Regions from separate parts of the Lysinibacillus sp. FW301-JW8 genome, predicted to be linked through region 2. Evidence: predicted binding sites of a transcription regulator. Region 2 holds the regulator's gene; each other region holds the start of a gene.
The links. The regulator Rex, encoded in region 2, represses fermentation and respiration genes when NADH is low (regulators of the CRP and FNR family bind a similar motif). The targets are predictions, from matches to a motif close to TTGTGAAATATTTCACAA.
Positions count from the first base shown of each region.

Region 1 (6,710 bases), on a different contig from region 2:
AAGAAATTGCAAAGCGTTAAAAATAGATGGTACTAGGCTATAGCCTTAGTACCATCTTTCCTTTTATAGTTTGGTTTCCATTAAATTTCCATCCTGATAAAGCGAATAGCGATGTGTAGGCGTATTAAATGATTGCCCTTCGCATTTTAATTGCTGAGCTTTCGTTAAATTTTCTTTAATCGTTGCAAGTCGTTGCCGTTCTGTATAAACAGGATCTAAGTTATAGGAAAGGAATACAGCTGCATCTTTCGGCAATTGAATATGTCCCGTTTCGTCCACCTCATAGGTAGTATTCCCAATTGTAATTTTTTCTCCCTGCCTATACCCAATATCAAGTAAATTATTTGTCATAAAGGCATTGAGACCATCCACCATCTGACGTCCGGCAAAAATTTTCCCGTCTTCACGTAAATAATGCTCCACAGACGCACCACTATTTTTCACCGTAAACCAACCTGATTCAATGCCAACACTTTTGCATATCTCTAATGCTTCTTCACTAGAATACGAATACCTTGTACCAATTAAACCAGATTTACTTGTGAGACTTGAAAAGAATTCGGCAATTTTATCTACATTTTTATAATCTTTTGAAGAATAGATAGATGAAGCCTCTACACAAAAATGCTCTCCCATATCCGTTATGGCGGGACCTAGAATAGAGCCAGAATGATGATAGTAGCATTTCATCACTGCAGTTACACCATTATAATTAAACCGATAGTTAGCGCCATCAGTAAATTCAAGAACATTATTTTTTCCTGTATCTCTTGAATTTTTTGACCTTGTAAAGTAGTGATCGATTGTGGTGCTTGTTGGTTAGTGACTTGCTGTTGTCGGCTAGCGAGAGAAATTTCGACTGTATCTAATTTTTCATAAAGTTTTCATTGTGCCTTTAGATAATTGATTATATTGACTTAATTGCTTCATAGTTGACATATTTGCTTTCGAAGCATCTTTATTCATTATGCCTCGGAATAACGAGAAATTATTTAGTTTCAATTAAATACACCTCATATTTTAATATCGAAAAGATGTATTAATTTAACTTTTATGCAAGTTGTTTTGTAATAAAATAGCTTATCTATAGATAATAGGTTATAAATAAAGAAGTTCATTATTTTTATAAAGCTTTACAGTTGTCTAAAAAGAGTATTCATAGCAAAATATAGAATAGAAAATAAAAAATTAGGGGGATACCTACAATGAAAACAGAGCAACAATATTTTGATGAAGCAATTTCAATTCAGCAATACATGGATAATATGACAACGCTAAAAGAGGAGAGCTTTCGTATTTATGATGGCTTCGAAGTGCCAACAAATGATGATTTTGTCGAGCTGCTAAAAAACAAGCAGCCTAAAATTTTAACGATTACAGAGGATTGGTGTGGGGATGCTATGCTAAACAATCCGATTATTCGCCGAGTTGCAGAAGCAGCAGGTCTAGATATGCGTGCTGTACTACGTGATGAGGATACAGATTTAATTGATCGCTATTTAACAAATGGCGGTCGTGCTATTCCAATCTATCTTTTATTAGATAATGCTGGACAGGTTATTGGCAAATGGGGACCTCGTGCACCACAATTACAGGAACTAGTAGTGAGCAAACGAGCAGGGCTGCCTGATAAAGAAGATCCTGCATTTGAAGATGCACAAAAGGCATTATATGCGGAAATTCGTGAGGAAAATATAACGAATCAATCCTATTGGACATTTGTTTATGAGGATTTTAAAAATCAAGTGACAGCTGCGTGGGAATAGTCGTTAATGGAGTACGGTGTGTCTAAAAAATAGTGCAACATTTCAGCGAATAATTCGTTGAATGAAGTAGAATCTTATGAAGCAGGAAGGTATGTTATGAAACGTGCAAGAATCATTTATAATCCTACATCTGGACGAGAGGTATTTAAAAAGCATCTACCAGAAGTATTGGAAAAACTAGAGGTAGCAGGCTATGAGACATCTTGTCATGCAACAACTTGTGAAGGCGATGCAACCATTGCGGCAAAAAATGCAGTAGAACGTGGCTTTGATATCATTATTGCAGTTGGTGGAGATGGCACATTAAATGAAGTTGTTTCAGGTGTGAGCTCATTCGAAAAACGACCAAAAGTTGGTTTAATTCCGATGGGCACAACAAATGACTTTGCCCGTGCCGTGCACATTCCCCGAAATATTGAAGATGCTGTAGATATTATTATAAAGGGCGATACGTTGCCAGTGGATGTAGGTTTATTAAATGGGAAACGCTATTTCATCAATATTTCTGCGGGTGGTCGCATTACCGAGTTAACCTACGAAGTACCGAGCAAAATGAAAACAATGCTCGGACAGCTAGCTTATTACTTAAAAGCAGTAGAAATGATTCCATCCATCAAGGCTTCTCACATGCGTATTGAATATGACGGTGAAGTATTCGATGGAGATGCGATGATGTTTTTATGTGGTTTAACAAATTCAGTGGGCGGCTTTGAAAAGCTTGCCCCAGACGCAAGTATCAATGATGGATATTTTACATTATTAGTATTGAAAAAAGTAAGCCTTCCTGAATTTATTCAGCTGGCAGCAATGGCTTTAAGAGGCGAGCATTTAAATGATGATCGAGTGATTTATAAAAAAGCAAGTGTGGTAAAAGTAACGACAGAAGATGAAATACATTTAAATCTAGATGGCGAATACGGTGGGGATGCGCCTGCCACGTTTGAAAACCTAAAACGCCATATTGAAATTTTTGTACCACTTGCAGATATTCGTGAGGAAGATCGTATTTTAATTGAATAATTAAACCAAGGAGCTTTCTTGTGCTTAATCCAGTGCAAGAGAGCTTTTCATTTGATTTTAAGTATTGAAGGAACAATTTGGATATTTTTTCTCTATAGTGAAAGGAAGAGCTCAAAAAAGGAGATCGTATCTTTTTTGATATGGGAAAAAGTAGCTCAGAAAATGCCGAATCGCTTAATAGTGAGGAGAAGAAGCTCAAAAAGATACTGAACCACTCAATAGTGAAAGGAACTAATTAACGAATAAAAGTCACCTGATTTAAGGTTTAATTTTTTATTTAATTATGGTTCTAAAAAACCACTTATAACTTGGATATTATTCACAATAATGTATTGAAATCCATGGTGAATGTTGATTGTGAATGAATTAAGAAAAATGTTTGGCAAATGTGCGTATATTACTTGAACAAAATTTGAAACCTTTATAATAGGCTGAAATTTCGGTCCATTTTAAAGGTTTTTTTCGTTGTAATAGTGGAAAATGGGGGTATAGCTAAGGGAAAGGAAGTGTTGCCTTTGTATAAGTCACAGGAAAGAAAGCTCATTTGGCTAAGCTTCGGTGTTGCAATTATCATGCTACTTTCCATACTTGGAAGAATATTTGGAAGTTAGGGGGGCAATGAGATGATTAACGAATCAGCAGTCTTTTGGAGTAGAGCATTAACTGAGCTAACATTATCGTTCCATATTATTTATGCAACGATTGGTGTTGGTGTTCCGTTAATGATTATGATTGCTCAATGGACTGGGTATAGAAAGAACGATGAGCATTATATTTTAATGGCTAGACGCTGGGCACGTGGTTTTGTCATTACTGTTGCAGTTGGTGTAGTTACGGGAACAGCAATAGGCTTACAGTTATCTTTATTATGGCCCAACTTTATGCAACTTGCTGGTCAAACAATTGCGTTACCACTCTTTATGGAAACGTTTGCATTTTTCTTTGAAGCCATCTTCTTGGGAATTTATTTATACACATGGGATCGCTTTGATAGTCAGAAAAAGCACATGTTATTGCTAATTCCTGTAGCTGTAGGTGCATCCATGTCTGCTGTGTTTATTACAATTGTCAATGCATTTATGAACGCACCACAGGGCTTTGATATTGTAGATGGGCAGCTAGTAAATATTCAACCCTTTTTAGCAATGTTTAATCCAGCGATGCCAACAAAGGTAGCCCATGTTCTTGTGACAGCCTATATGACATCAGCATTTGTCTTAGCAGCTATTGCAGGATATCGCATGCTTCGAGGTTCTAAGCATGAGTACCATAAAAAATCATTATTATTACTTATGAAGATTGGTCTGATTTTCTCTATTGCAGCAGCAATTATCGGAGATTTCTCAGGAAAGTACTTAGCAGAATACCAGCCAGAAAAATTAGCGGCCGCTGAATGGCATTTTGAAACAGAAGATAAAGCCTCACTTATACTTTTTGGTGTGTTAGATGGTGAGGAAGTGAAATATGCCATAAAGGTTCCGTATGCCCTTAGTATATTGGCTCATAATAACCCAACTGCAGAGGTTATTGGCTTAGATCAATTTGCAGAGGAAGATAGACCACCACTTTATATTCACTATCTTTTTAATATAATGGTGTTTATTGGCATGTTCATGGTGCTTGTTTCACTGCTTTATGTAGTGGGGAAAGCACGTAGCTGGCAGTTTATCCACACACGTTGGTTTAGATGGATTATTGTTGCAGGAGGACCGCTTTCCATTATTGCTATTGAGGCAGGCTGGTGGCTCGCAGAAGTTGGGCGACAACCTTGGATTTTATATGGTTTAATGCGAACACCAGAGGGGGCAACTACGAGTGACCATGTAGATTTAATGATGCTATTATTTACTGGTGTCTATGCCGTATTGGCAGTAGGTAGTATTGTGGTATTGGTTCGTATGTTCAAAAAGAATCCAATTGAACGTGAAATTGAAGATCGCCATTCTGAAAAAGGCGGTGATTTCCTATGACATTAGAGATTTTAGGTATATCAGTCCTATGGATTTTCCTATTCGGCTATGTCATTGTTGCATCGATTGATTTTGGGGCAGGCTTCTTTAATGCCTACAGTCTACTCATTGGGAAAAATCATATTTTAACGAATATTATTAAGCGTTATTTATCGCCTGTTTGGGAAGTGACAAATGTCTTTTTAGTATTTTTCTTTGTTGGGATTGTAGGATTTTTCCCGCAAACAGCCTTTTATTATGGAACGATTTTACTTGTGCCAGTTAGTATTTCACTCGTGCTGCTAGCAATACGAGGCTCCTACTATGCATTTGAATCATACGGCTCACGAGGTCATATCGGATACACACTAACATATGGTGTGGCAGGCTTACTTATCCCAGCCTCTCTATCCGTCGTATTTGCAATTGCTGGTGGCGGATATGTCGATATTGTAAATGGGCAGCCCGTCTTAAATTATTGGACGCTCTACACAAGTGCATTTGCCTGGAGTATTGTCGTTTTAAGCATAGCTGCTGTACTTTATATTTCAGCTGTATTTTTAACATGGTATGCCCACAAAGCAAAGGATAAGGAAGCCACAAACCTAATGCGAAAATATGCGCTTATCTGGGCCGCACCTTTAATGGTTAGTGCGCTAGGCATTGTGTATGAAATGAAATCCATCAACCCAGAGAGCTATAATCATATGGTTGAATTATGGTGGCTGTTTGCCATTTCAGCAATCCTATTTATTATTACGGTGTTATTAATATGGATGCGAAAAAATTACGGTCTTGCTGTAGGACTATTGATTGCACAATTTGCAGTGGCATTCTTTGCCTACGGTATCGCACAATATCCATATTTACTGTACCCGTATTTAACAATTTACGATAGCTTCACCAGCACACAAATGGCAATCGCTCTTGTGATTGCGTTTATTTTAGGTCTATGTCTGCTTATTCCGTCACTTTATCTATTGATGAAGCTATTCCTATTTAACAAAAATTACGTGACAGGAAAAGAAGACAATCACGCATAGGAGGAAAGAATAATGGAGAAATTTCTTATGTTTTATGCGCCATTTATTGTAGTAATTCTAGGAATTGTCGCAGCATTCTGGTGGGCTCCCAAAGATCATCATATAGCAAAAGAGCAGCAGGAAGAGAGTCGCGAATAGCGGCTCTTTTTTCGGCAGGGCGGGGATGGTCAATCAGGATAGCTGAGGTAAAGGGAAGAACCACTCAGGTTAGAGAAGAATCCGCTCGGGTAAAGAAAAGAACCGCTCAGGTCGGAGAAAAAACTGCTCGGATAAAGAGAAGAATCGCTCAGGTCGGAGAAAAACTGCTCAGGTAAAGAGGAGACCCGCTCAGGTTGGAGAAAAAATTGCTCAGGTAAATAGGAGAACTGCTCAGGTTGGAGAAATATCCGCTCAAGTAAAGTGTAGCTTCGCTCAGCTCGCAGATGTATCCACTCAGGTAAATTACGCCAGTCAGATTCTGCTCATCAGATAGTTCCTACAATAATTAACAAGCCTTGTTCTTTTTTCATCCGCCAACACATGCTACAATAAGAAGATTGAAATGGAGGATGTACGAATGTCAGCACCCGTGAAAAAGAATAATCGACTAACAGTTTATATAGAAGATATAACACATGATGGTAATGGTGTCGCAAAGGTCGATGGCTATCCACTATTTATTCAAGGCGCACTTCCTAATGAAACGGCAGAAGTTCATGTGTTGAAAACCTTAAAAAATTACGGCTTTGCCAAAGTTGTAGAAATTATCGAGCCGTCCCCAGACCGCGTGGGAGCACCTTGTGACTATTTCCAGCAATGTGGTGGTTGCCAATTACAGCATTTATCCTATGAGGGGCAGTTAAAATGGAAAGAAAATATGGTAAGGAACGTTATGCAACGCATAGGTAAAATTGATGCACCTGTTCTTCCTGTGAAAGGCATGGAAGAGCCTT
Region 1 covers NZ_JBYTBB010000026.1:30,389-37,098, forward strand. Annotated here, with positions in the region: gene gatB (Asp-tRNA(Asn)/Glu-tRNA(Gln) amidotransferase subunit GatB) at 1-20, shown strand, start outside; gene AC3WOM_RS12240 (hypothetical protein) at 64-693, opposite strand; gene AC3WOM_RS12245 (thioredoxin family protein) at 1,206-1,766, shown strand; gene AC3WOM_RS12250 (diacylglycerol kinase) at 1,863-2,786, shown strand; gene AC3WOM_RS12255 (cytochrome ubiquinol oxidase subunit I) at 3,410-4,756, shown strand; gene AC3WOM_RS12260 (cytochrome d ubiquinol oxidase subunit II) at 4,753-5,778, shown strand; gene cydS (cytochrome bd oxidase small subunit CydS family protein) at 5,791-5,916, shown strand; gene rlmD (23S rRNA (uracil(1939)-C(5))-methyltransferase RlmD) at 6,335-6,710, shown strand, end outside.
Region 1: AC3WOM_RS12255 (cytochrome ubiquinol oxidase subunit I) is a predicted target of Rex. The motif match lies at 3,142-3,159, and genes of this name have one in related genera.

Region 2 (6,710 bases):
GACTAATTCTCAAAAAGTAATTAAACATAAAAAAACAGCCCTATATGTTTTATTGATTTATATCCTCATGCAAATATCAGGCAAATGGCTGTTAGTACCATTTCATAAGCTTGTTATGAGTACTACTGGTTTAGCTAGTAAACAAGCAGCTCCATTAACACAGGGCTGGTATATTGCACTTAGCTTCGCCATTGCGTTAATTCTAAGCTTAATCCTTACATCCCGTGATAAAACATTTTGGGATATTTATCAAGGAAAGAAAGAAACTATACCACTGTCAATCATGTGGGGAATTATTGGTTTCTTCTTAGTTTTTATCGGCCAAATGATTGGCGCAGCTATCGAAATGGCTGTATTCGGTATCCAGGGTGGGTCGCAAAACACAGCTGATATTGTAGCTATTGCAAAAGGCGCTCCTATTGCGATATTTGCGATTGTCGTATTTGGACCAATATTAGAAGAGTTCGTCTTCCGCCGTGTAATTTTTGGATCGCTTGTCCAAACAACGAATTTCTGGATAGCGGCTATAGTAAGTGCCATTTTCTTTGCTCTTATTCATAGGGACTTTTCACATATCTTGCTTTATACAATTTGTGGATTGATTTTTGCCTTCTTATACCACAAGACAAAACGCATTTGGACGTCCATTATCGCCCACGTCATGCTGAATGGTTTTGTGACACTTGTACAATTGTATGCAGAACGATTGCAAAAGTTGCTTGAAGAACTACAAAAAATGCAATAAAAAATCAGTGGGAGCTTTTTATCCCACTGATTTTTTAGTTATTTGTCGTCAAAAATTACATTTAAAAAGCTCGATATGCATGTGCATCGAGCTCTTTATTTTTTATTGATTTAATTCTTCTATTTGTCGTCGCTGTTGTTCAAGTGCCTCTTCAACCTGTCGTTTTTGCTCAGCTTCCTGCTCTTCTTTTAATCGCATTTCCTCTGATTTCAGGTATTTTTTATAGCCAATACGTGAGATCATAATGCTAATTTCATATAGCATAAACAGTGGTATTGATACCATTAAATGCGAAGCCAGCTCGGGCGGTGCAATTATAGCTGCGCACACAAATAAACCAAAATAGGAATACTTTCGAAAACGAACTAGTATTTCAGGAGATAACATTCCGATACGTGAAAAGAATAAGACTACAATCGGTAATTGGAAAAGGAAACCAAATGGTATTGTAAGTCTAAATAAAAATGAAAAATACTGTTTTATGCCAATTGTTGGCAGTACATCTAATTCATTCGATAAGCTCATCATAAATTTTATGACATAAGGAAATAAGTAAAAGAATGAAAAGGACAGCCCTGCTAAAAACAATAAAAAAGAATACGGTATATACTTTAAGGTTGCTTTTCGTTCTATGTCTCTTAGACCTGGGCTTATAAATGCCCACAATTGGTACATCAATATCGGCGAAGAAAGAATAAATGATATTAAAAAAATAACTTGGATATAAATTGACAGTGGTGTTACTACATCAAATGAATGGAGTTCTATATTGTAGGATTCCCCAGTAATTTGAAGATATTTAACAATTGGCTTTGCAACAAAAAAGCCAGCAATCATAGCAAGAACAAAGAAAACGGCAACTATGAAAAGCCGTTTTCTTAATTCTTCTATATGCTCAATAACAGTTAGATCTTTTGGATTCATTCCTCAACATCCTAACTTACTTATCTAGTTCTTTCTTTTTCTTGTCATCATCGTCATCGTCAGCTAATCCTTTAGTAGCATTTTTGAATTCACGTAGCGTTGAACCAAATGCTTTACCGAGCTCTGGTAACTTTCTAGGACCAAAAATTAGTAAAGCGACAACTCCGATAATAACGAGGCTCATTGGACCTATTGGACCCATTTCAGCCACCTCCTCTTTATATCCATCATTTTAACGCATAATTCGCCATTTTGCTAACTAATTATATGTGAAAGTTTTTCGTCACTCTTCATAGATTACTTCGTATTTTATATCATATTTCTATTTGACAGAAACTGTGAACTATACTTTGAATTATGTATTATTTTCACTCTTCCTGATTACGAATTAAATAAATAAGTGCCTGTAATTCAACAGATAAATCTATCGTTAAGAGCTGCATTTTATCTGGCACAGTAATGCGCTCTGGGGTAAAGTTTAAGATACCCTTTGCATTCATGGCTGCTAGACGGTCAGCCATTTTTTGTGCTGAACGTGGTGAAACGGTTAATATGGCTAACTCTGCGCCATATTCAGCATATTTTTCCTCCAATAAATCAGGATGAAAAACAGGAATATTACTAATCATCTTACCATCCTTTGGAGCTTTTGAATCGAATGCTACAACGATATGTGTATTATGATTTTTTTGGAAATTATATTTTAATAGAGCACTACCTAAGTTCCCCACACCGATTAACGCTACTTTTGTCGTTTCATGTTGATCTAGCGTTTGGCTAAAAAATGTTAATAAATGTTGAACATCGTAGCCATATCCTTTTTTCCCAAGTGCACCAAAATAAGAAAAGTCACGGCGAATGGTTGCTGAATCTATTTTCATCGCTTCACTTAGTTCTTTCGATGAAATTCGTTCCATGCCTTCGTGCGCAAAGTTTTGGATAAATCGATAGTAAAGAGGAAGTCTTTTAGTAGTGGCTTGTGGAATTTTTAATTCTTGTTTCAAACTTTTTCCTCCTTGTGTGTATCAAATTCGCCTAAACATATTTTAAATGATACATGCTTAATGAACTACTTACAAAGTTTATTATTTCTATTGGAGGATTTCTCTTTAGTTAATGGCGCCATTTACGCCACTAACTAAAGAGAAATCGTTTCAATCTTACATGACTGCTCGGAATAAGTAAAGCATCGACATTGCAAGCACATCGTTCATCCATTACACTAAGGAAGAATTGAGGTGTCAAGAATGATTGTTTTACAGGTCAATCAACTATATAAATCCTTCCTTGTAGATGAAATACTAAGCGGCGTTAAGTTAGAGGTTCAACATCGTGATCGTGTTGCATTAGTAGGACGAAATGGTGCAGGTAAGTCAACTTTACTAAAAATAATTGCCGGTCAAATGTCATATGATGCGGGTGATATTATTATTCCTAAGGGCATACAAATCGGCTATTTAGAACAGCACGCTGGATTAAACTCAACCTTGTCGATTTGGGATGAAATGTTGACCATATTTGAACCACTTATGGCACAAGAAAAGACTCTTCGCTCACTAGAACAACAAATGGCTGATCCAGCTGTATATGAAGACTCTGTTTTATATGCCAAAATAATGTCTGAGTACGATCAATTACAGCATAATTTTAAAGATGCAGGCGGCTATCAATATGAATCTGATATCCGTTCAGTGCTTCATGGCATGCAGTTTTATCCTGAGGATTACGAGAAATCCATTCGTTCATTATCAGGAGGGCAACGAACTCGTTTAGCACTGGCTAAGCTTCTCTTAAGTAAACCAGATCTTTTAATACTAGACGAGCCTACAAACCATTTAGATATCGAAACGTTATCCTGGTTAGAATCTTATTTAAAAGGCTATGAGGGCGCGATTCTTATTGTTTCCCACGATCGCTATTTCTTAGATCAGGTTGTATCGATTGTCTATGAAGTCTCACGTCATCGTGTAACAAAATATACAGGTAATTATAGTGCTTATTTGGATGAAAAAGCGAAAAATTATGAGCGTGATATGAAAATGTTTGAACGCCAGCAAGATGAAAAAGCGAAGCTTGAGGAGTTTATTCAAAAAAATATTGCACGTGCTTCTACCACAAAGATGGCACAAAGTCGCCGTAAGATGTTAGAACGAACAGAATGGATGGAATCTCCTGATGGTGATGAAAAATCGGCAAGCTTTGGTTTCACAATCGACCGTCAAAGTGGTAATGATGTATTATCTGTTGATGATTTAACAATAGGTTATAGTGCTAAAAAAATATCAAGCAGCATTCATTTGCGGACCTATAGAGAAGATCGAATTGCGCTTGTTGGACCAAATGGCGTAGGTAAATCCACTTTATTAAAAACCATTATAAAAGATTTAGCACCACTCTCTGGAGAAATTCGCTATGGAACAAATGTTCAAATTGGTTACTATGATCAGGAGCAGGCAAAGCTCACCAGCAATAAAAGTGTTTTAAAAGAGCTTTGGGACGAATGGCCATTAATGAATGAAAAGGATATTCGAACTGTTCTAGGCCGATTCTTATTTAGTGGTGAAGATGTGGATAAAGCCGTATCCTCTTTATCTGGTGGTGAAAAGGCCAGACTTGCTCTTGCAAAATTAATGATGCAAAAGGCAAATTTCTTAATTCTAGATGAGCCTACCAACCACCTAGACTTAGATAGCAAAGAGGTCTTAGAGAATGCGTTGATTGATTATCCTGGAACATTATTATTTGTATCACATGATAGATATTTTATTAATCGAATCGCTACGAAAGTAGTTGAGCTATCTGGTGATGGTTCCTTCGAGTATTTAGGTGACTATGATTACTATCTAGAAAAGAAGCAGGAACTACTAGAACTAGCACAAATGAAGGCTACTATTAATTCTCAATCTCAAGGTCATATAGATATAGCTGAAAAAGCCTCTACCTCTAAAATTGATAAAGAAGCAAAAAAACGAGAACGCCAAATCAGGCGTACGATTGAAGAACTGGAAGGTAAAATGCTGAAGGTAAATGCTGAAATAACCCATTTAGAGGCAGAACTTTGTGATCCAGAGATTTTCACAAATCATGAGAAAATCTCACAGCTGCAAGAGGAATTATCCATTGCTAAGGAACAACATGAGCTATTTGAGTTAGAATGGCTCGAATTAAATGAAGAACTTGAAAATATCATTGTATAGTTAGATGTAAAGCCGTGTGCCTGACACATGGCTTTTTTCTTTACCCGCGCTTATATTTCATATATATTGGTCAAGTGCTATTTTTCGACAAAAACTGCCCACAGCTTTATGCACAAAGGAAATCTAGTAATACCAACATATCAACAGACTTTTCCACACTATCCACAGATTTAAATTATTTTGCTCACAGTTTTATGTGAAAAACATGCTACTATATATAGAATAACCACAAGTTATACACAAGTTATCAACAATTTGTGCATAAGTACGAATGTTCGTCGTTTCTATTTACAATTAATCTGTGGATAATATTCTGAAAAATTTGTCAATTCAGCAACATTTCATTGTGTAATATTTCTACATATTTTTCACATATCAAAAAGAGGTATCATAGAATTTAATCTAAGACACCTCTTTCTCTATTTCCCCCAGGATTTCAGCTCCATTCCAGGGCGACCATTCATCGTTAAATTTCCTCGTATACCAGCTTCAAACATTGGTGATGCTGCTGCCCCTATCATCGCAGCGTTATCTGTGCATAGTTTTAATGGAGGAACAAAAAATGGGATACCCTCTTCAGCAAAAACCTTCTCAAGCGATGTTCGCAAACCCTTATTAGCTGCCACTCCTCCTGCTGCAATTACTTGTTTCACTTTATATTCACGTGCAGCACGTAGTGTTTTTGCAGTTAATACTTCAACTACACTCTCCTGAAAGCCTTTAGCAACCGCAGTGGGAGATATTTTTTCGCCACGTTGATCCATATTATGTTTATAATTAATTACTGCCGATTTCAATCCACTAAAGCTAAAATCATACGAATTTTCTTCAAGCCACACTCTTGGGAATAATACAGCCTCTTCCCCCTCCTGTGCTAGCTTGTCAATACGTGGTCCTCCAGGATAAGGCAAGTTTAGAACACGCGCAACCTTATCATAAGCTTCACCCGCTGCATCATCTCGCGTCTCACCAATGACATCAAAAGATCCATGCTCCTTCATATACACAAGCTCTGTATGACCGCCGGATACAACAAGTGCCAAGAGTGGGAATTCCATTGGCTGGACAAGTGCATTTGCATAAATATGCCCTGCTATATGATGAACACCAATAATCGGTAAATTGTTAGCGAAAGCAAAGGCCTTTGCAGCATTAATTCCTATTAACAATGCACCTACTAGACCTGGTCCTTCTGTAACTGCAACTGCATCTAAATCACTCGGTTGCATATTTGCCTGAGCTAAGGCTTCTTCAATGACCACCGTAATTTGTTCAACATGATGGCGAGACGCAATTTCAGGTACAACTCCGCCAAATCGTTTATGACTTTCTATTTGTGAGGCAACAACATTCGAAACAATTTCGGAACCATTTTGAATAATTGCTGCTGCTGTTTCATCACAGCTCGATTCTATTGCTAATATCATTCGTTTTTCCATTATAAATTCACCCACATAACAAGGGCATCCTCCCCATTATCTGTATAATAACCTTTTCGTAAGCCGCCATCTTGAAAATCTAACTTTCGATAAAGATTTTGAGCAACAGTATTCGTTACTCTCACCTCTAAGCTCATGATTTCCATCTCATTCTGTTGCGCAATTCGCATGGATTCTCGCATTAATCCTTCACCTATTCCACGACCACGGGCTGATTCTATAACAGCAACATTCGTAATTTGCGCAGCGTCTACCACCATCCACATGCCGCAAAAACCAATTATGCTGTCATCTTCGTCTATAGCTAACACATAATGTGCATATTGATTTTCATGTACTTCATAATAAAAAGAATCTAGCGTCCATGGCGCAGGGAATGTAGCAAGCTCGATCGCATATACAGCT
Region 2 covers NZ_JBYTBB010000065.1:24,358-31,067, forward strand. Annotated here, with positions in the region: gene AC3WOM_RS21265 (CPBP family intramembrane glutamic endopeptidase) at 1-745, shown strand, start outside; gene tatC (twin-arginine translocase subunit TatC) at 848-1,669, opposite strand; gene AC3WOM_RS21275 (twin-arginine translocase TatA/TatE family subunit) at 1,686-1,871, opposite strand; gene AC3WOM_RS21280 (redox-sensing transcriptional repressor Rex) at 2,038-2,673, opposite strand; gene AC3WOM_RS21285 (ABC-F family ATP-binding cassette domain-containing protein) at 2,917-4,866, shown strand; gene tsaD (tRNA (adenosine(37)-N6)-threonylcarbamoyltransferase complex transferase subunit TsaD) at 5,286-6,305, opposite strand; gene rimI (ribosomal protein S18-alanine N-acetyltransferase) at 6,305-6,710, opposite strand, start outside.

Region 3 (6,710 bases), on a different contig from region 2:
CTGTGAAGTTAAAAGCGAAAATCATTGCTAGAAATTATAGTCTGCTTTAATTGGCTTTGTTTTAAGTAATCACTTAAAATGGCACTATTTCTTTTCATAGTTGTAAGCTTTTGCTGAGTCGTGATAGAGCTATCCTTAACGGTAGACTCATAGGCTGTCACTTCAGCTTGGAGCCTCTCCTTAGCAGCAGATATTATTTTTAATTGATGTGCTTGAAAATTATTTTGTAAATAATCTCCGATTGTTGGTGTTTTAAAAGGTTTATGATACAACTTACTTTGTTCATATGTATTCTCAGGTGATAGAGCAAATAGATTTGCATTATTTAATGATGTACTAGTTAAATAAGAAGCAAAGTCAAAAGAATTTTTGAGGCTTCCTTTAGACGATGAAGTTTGTTTTGTAAGGCTTACGGTGTTTGTCTGAAAACTGATACCTGAAATCATTTTATATCATCCCTCCCTTCGTCATTTCTTTTAATGTCGGACAAAATTCAACTATTGTTAGTTTTAAATGAAGAGAAAAGGCGATTGTTAGACTTAGATTTTCTTCAATCAATGGATATTAAAGAAAAAGCCGAGAAAATGATATCATTTTCTCGACTTTTTTTATCAGTTATAGCCCCAGATCATGGCAAATAATGTACCAATGATTGTGACAACACCTACGAATACAGAATATAAAATCGTTGTATATAAAGTTTTCTTATCTTCGGATTCACCAATGTGCATGAATAATACTAATTGTACAGTCGCTTGTGCAAGAGCAGTTACTAGTAAAATGCCAAATGCCATATTAAGTGACATATCGAATTTAACAACTGCTAAAGCTACAATTGTTAGTAATAGTGAGAAGCCGAAGCCCATCACATGTTGTTTTGGGAATAATTCCTTCATCAGCTAATCAGTCCTTTCAAGTAGACGAAGCTGAAGATGAAAATCCAAACAACGTCTAGGAAGTGCCAGTACAGTGAGAAGATAAACGCTTTGTTAGCCGTTTGTGGGTTTAAGCCCCGTTTTGCTACTTGGATTAAAATGGCAACACCCCAGAAGAAACCGAATGTTACGTGGGCACCATGTGTACCAAGTAAAGTCATTAATGATGATAAGAATGCGCTTGTTTGGATTGTTGCACCTTCATGAACATATGTCACAAACTCATCAATCTCAATACCTAAGAAGCCAAGACCTAATAACAGTGTAATGATGAAAAATGTCATCATTGCTTTTTTATTACCAATACGCATTGCATGAACACCAAGACCAATTGTGAAACTACTTGTTAATAATAAGAATGTTTCCCATAATACTGGTGTTAATTCAAAAATTTCAGCGCCATTTGGACCGCTACCTGTGCGTGTATGAAGTGTGAAATATACAGTGAAAAGTGTAGCGAATAACACGATTTCGGCGCCAAGGAAAATCCAGAAACCAAAAATTTTCAGGCGATTTTCCTCTGTACTATATTCTAATGGAAGTGAAGAATCGATTTTCATATTATTTATCACCTCTCAAGCTTTTCTCAGTAGCCATAACTTCCTCAACTGAAATGTAACGACCATGATCTTTTTCAAATGAACGATGAATCATAAAGCCAAATACACCAATCATACTAATGATGGCTGGAATCCATAGGTTAAATACAGCAAAGAATGCTGCAAGGAAGAAGAATCCGCTCATCCAGAATGGAGTGCCAGTGTTGTTCGGCATATGAATTTTATCAATTTTACCAGCCGTAATATCACGACCTTCTTTTTTCGCAAACCAGAACTCATCTAAACGAGTTACAGTTGGTACTACTGCAAAGTTGTACTCTGGAACTGGAGAATGAGTAGCCCATTCTAATGTACGACCATCCCAAACATCTGCTTTTTCATTGCGAGGCATATGCTTCCAGCTGTAGTAGATATTGTACACGATTAACGCAAAGCCTACAGCAAGACCAAGTCCACCGATGAACGATAGCATGTTCAATGGACCGTAGCCAGTTGATTCAGAGTAAGTATACATACGACGAGCATAACCATCTAAACCTAAAATGAATAATGGGAAGAATGTTACGTTGAAACATACTGCAATAAACCAGAAAGCAGCTTTCCCTAATTTTTCATTTAAACGGAAACCGAACATTTTTGGCCACCAGTAGTGGTAACCAGCAAGTACACCAAATACTGTTCCTGGAATTAATACATAGTGGAAGTGGGCAACTAAGAACATCGTATTATGATATTGATAGTCGGCACTTGCCATTGCTAGCATAACCCCTGTAACCCCACCAATTGTGAAGATCGGAATAAAGCCAAGTGCATAAAGCATTGGAGTTGTGAATTGAATCTTCCCGTGCCTCATTGTCAGCAGCCAGTTAAAGATTTTAACCCCAGTAGGAACTGCGATTGCCATTGTTGTAATAGAGAATACACTGTTTACCATGACACCGTGACCCATTGTATAGAAGTGGTGGGCCCAAACTAGGAATGATAACAATGAAATAACAACCATACTCATAACCATTGATTTGTAACCGTATAAGTTTTTACGTGCAAAGGTTGCAATGATTTCTGAGAAAATACCGAAAGCTGGCAAGATAACGATGTACACTTCAGGATGTCCCCAAACCCAGAATAGGTTGGCCCAAAGCATGTCCATACCACCATTTTGCATGGCAAAGAACTGTGTACCAAATTGACGGTCAAGCATCATTAATGCAAGTGCTACAGTTAACACTGGGAATGCAAATACGATAATAACGTTTGTAATTAAAATTGACCAAGTGAACATTGGCATTTTCATCAATGTCATACCAGGTGCACGCATTTTAATAATCGTCGTGATGAAGTTTACCCCGGTCATTAACGTACCAATACCTGATAATTGTAGAGCTAAAGAATAGTAGTTGTTCCCAACAGTAGGACTAAACTCTGTCCCTGACAGCGGGAAGTAGGCAGTCCAACCTGCATCTGGAGAACCACCAATGATGAATGATAGGTTTAATAAACCTGCACCAGCTGCAAATAACCAGAAGCTAACTGCATTTAGACGTGGAAAGGCTACGTCACGTGCACCGATTTGCAGTGGGATAACAATATTCATTAAACCAATTACGAATGGCATGGCCATAAATAAAATCATTAATAAACCGTGTGTTGTAAATATTTCATTATAGTGTTGTGCATCTAGAAGGCCGTTGTCTGGAACCGCCGTTTGTGCACGCATTAACAATGCATCAATACCACCGCGGAAAAGCATTAAAAGCGCTACAGCGATATACATAATACCGATTTTTTTATGGTCAACAGTTGAAAGCCAGTTTTTATAGAAATAGCCCCATTTTTTGAAATAAGTAAGGCCAGCAAAGATAACAACTGCTCCAACGACGATACTAATAGCTGCCGCTAAAATCATCGGTTCTTGCATTGGATGGAAAACTTCTTCCATACTCATTGGATGCGCTCCTTTCAGTTTTAAAAATTAATGTGAATGTGTTGCATTAGAATTTTCTTGTGAATCTGTTGAATGGTTCTCATGGTTCATCTCAGAGTGATCCATTTCATCGTCAGACATGTTCATATGTTCACTATGTTCCATAGGAGCAGGGCTAAATTCTAAGTGTGTTGATGAATAGCTTGAACGACCAACATGCTCAGCTTTTAATAGCTCATCAAATTTCTCTTCTGTTAATGGTTTCTCATTTGCCTTTACATCTGAAACCCATTTATCAAAATCTTCCTGTGTCATTGATTGTGCTTCGAATTCCATTTCAGCAAATCCACGACCACTAAAGTTGGAGTTACGTCCCATAAATGAACCAACCTCGTCAGCTGCTAAGTGAATAGTAGTCAACATGTCGCTCATTGCATATTTTTGACCCGCTAATTGAGGTATCCAAAAACTTGTAATTGGTCCGAAAGAGTACAATTTAAATTCAATTGGACGATCAATCGGAAGATTTACGTAGTTTACTGTCTCAATTCCTTGCTCTGGATAGCTAAAATGCCATTTCCAGTTAGAAGATGAGGCATAAATTACAAGCGGCTCTTGATTGTCATAACCTTCTGGCTTGGCTTCTACTGTACTTGTTGTTCTAACAGTAACGATTGCTAAAAACGCTACAATAATAATTGGAATAACTGTCCATGTAATTTCAAGTAAATGACTGCCTTCTTCATGAGGCGGCTCATAATTAGCAGGTGCTTTTGAAGCACGATATTTTGTTAGCATAAATATTAAAAGTACATATACGACTAATAATATAAAGGCCATTGTGATAATGGATAAAATAATTGTGTCTGATAATGTTTTAGCATTTGGTCCTTTTGGATCTAAAATTGTTAGCGGTTCACATCCAGCAAGAATGGCAAGGGCACTAAATGCTAAGAACATTAAGCTAAACTTCTTTTTCATGTTTGACTCCTTTCTATAGAACGGCTATTCATAAATTTCATGTAAAAGTTCACATTTATAAATAGATGAGTAAATAAGGTCACCTCTTTTATTTGGTGTACCAATCAAAGTCCTAAAAGTACTTACAATGGCATGGTTCATTATGAAACATTGAGTCTAGTGTTTGATTGGTCTAGTGCAAGCGTTTGCAAAGCCATAAATCTGTGCAATCGAATTAAAGACAATGTGCCATAATCGATCAACACAAATGTCGTTGTTGCACATTGGATTATACGCCCCGTTTTACAGAAAAAAAATTATTTTGTTATAAATTTAATAGTAAGAAGGGGGTGAATATGAACATTTTTTGAACAAAAAACATTATTTTAATATTGGTATTTTAAGACTTAGTAAAATAAACACTGTTGAAACGTTGAAAATACTGAGTTTGTGATATTTACCTAAGTAAATGATTTTTTTTGTGAAAATATCATTTCACATTTTGGACGTCATTTTGTAATAAAATATGCGCGGAATCAAAGAGGGTGAAACATTTTGATTGCGTTTTGTAGAAAAAAGGAGTACATCAAAAGTTGATTTGAGGATAAAAAAGGATAAATTTTCAATGTAAGGAATGATTATAAAGGTGGAATTTGGAATGGAATAATAATTATGTTGAAATAATTATATAACTTCATGAATATACAAATATTGGGATGTTTATATTTTGCTCGAAAAGTAAAATATGTGCTAAAAAAGATAGCAATTCTTAGAGAAATCTAAGATTGCTATCTGAAATTCTGAGGAATTAGGCACCAAGCTTTAGCCATTTTGCAACTTGTCCATAAATGGCATTTTGTAGCTGAGGAGATCGATTATTCATTTTTAATGCAAAGTATAAGGTTTTCATGATATTTAAAGTGCATGTACGCCCGCTAAAAAAGCTTTCATTATATCCTTGTGTTACTAAATGCATTTCAAATTTATCGAAAGCTTGCTGAACGAATTCTATTAATGCTTCTTCAGAGTAGTTTTGATCTAGCAAAGCTTCAATGATAGTAACTAAGCGTTCCTCCTCGTCGTTTACATAGACAGTATTTTTCCAAGAAACGAGCTTTAATGCATGTAAGATTGATGGTGCATGCTGTAAATCGAACTTAGGATGTTTAATCGTCATGGTCGCTAAATCGGCACCATGTGCGATACTGTGAGCCCATCCCTTGTCTTGAACAAATCCTCGTGTATCTTTCTCTAATAATAAATACCGTCCTATCTTTTGAAAATAAAGTTGCAGTCGATTGGCGTCTAGTATTTGTAGTGTAGCATCCTTAGACAGTATCCCAGCAATCAGTAATGCGGAAAATGATCGTGTAAAGACACTATCTTTCATTTCTTCCCCTATGTTCAAAAATAAGTAGTTGTCACTAGTAGCTGTGTCAAATAAAGATTGTAGCTGCTGTGTAGTCAGTAAATTATCACTCAGTAATTCAATAAAAGTGCGGTATATTAATTGGTCCCGTAATTCAGCATCTGGTGAACCAATATTGACTAACATTTCTTGTAACAACCAATCGCCATTTTTTATCATAAATTCTTGACGTGTGGTAAGTGTCATAGTAGAAAAAGACTTCAATGCATCTTTAATATTCATAGCTATTTCCCCCGGAGTTTAATAATCTTCCATAAAAGCATTTTATCATCATCACAACATTTTTGTTTGTAATAGCGCCTTTTACTGATAAGTTAATGAAATTGTAAAATTTTCTAGTGATATAGGAGCATATTTACAATGGGAATTCCAGAATCTATAGAAAGTTGATATGATAGAAACGCCACAAAAAGGATAAACTTATTCAAAGACACAAAAAAAGACATACCTATTTAAGTATGTCTGGCTCTAACTACAAGATTACAGCTGATTTAATGCCAATTGGCCAATCTGTAACTGTACGCTGATTTGTTTTTAATTCTACAAGAATATTTGCGTTTTTAATGGCATCTATTAACCATTCACTGTAATGAAGGTTAGGTTGTGGATGCTGTAAAATTTGCTGCATATCTTTTTTGTCGATACTAAGAAGTTTATAGTTGCATTCAATGTGTACACTTTGGGGAACAATAAAAAGTGACTCTCGTTGATGTCCAATTGAAATGGAGCCGGGAATGTAACCTTGGATACTTATAATATGTGTAATAGCTTCTTGTACGTATGAATCAACCTTTGTGCGAGTAAGAATTTCAAATTCGATCGGATAATCTCGTTGTGGACCATCCGCTGTAGAATATGAAATAACTTTTATTGATAGTGCCTCAAATGTTGGAGAGATACAA
Region 3 covers NZ_JBYTBB010000018.1:2,171-8,880, forward strand. Annotated here, with positions in the region: gene AC3WOM_RS09545 (hypothetical protein) at 9-446, opposite strand; gene qoxD (cytochrome aa3 quinol oxidase subunit IV) at 612-896, opposite strand; gene qoxC (cytochrome aa3 quinol oxidase subunit III) at 896-1,495, opposite strand; gene qoxB (cytochrome aa3 quinol oxidase subunit I) at 1,497-3,440, opposite strand; gene qoxA (cytochrome aa3 quinol oxidase subunit II) at 3,468-4,400, opposite strand; gene AC3WOM_RS09570 (DUF2785 domain-containing protein) at 5,188-6,030, opposite strand; gene AC3WOM_RS09575 (hypothetical protein) at 6,281-6,710, opposite strand, start outside.
Region 3: qoxA (cytochrome aa3 quinol oxidase subunit II) is a predicted target of Rex. The motif match lies at 4,438-4,455, and genes of this name have one in related genera.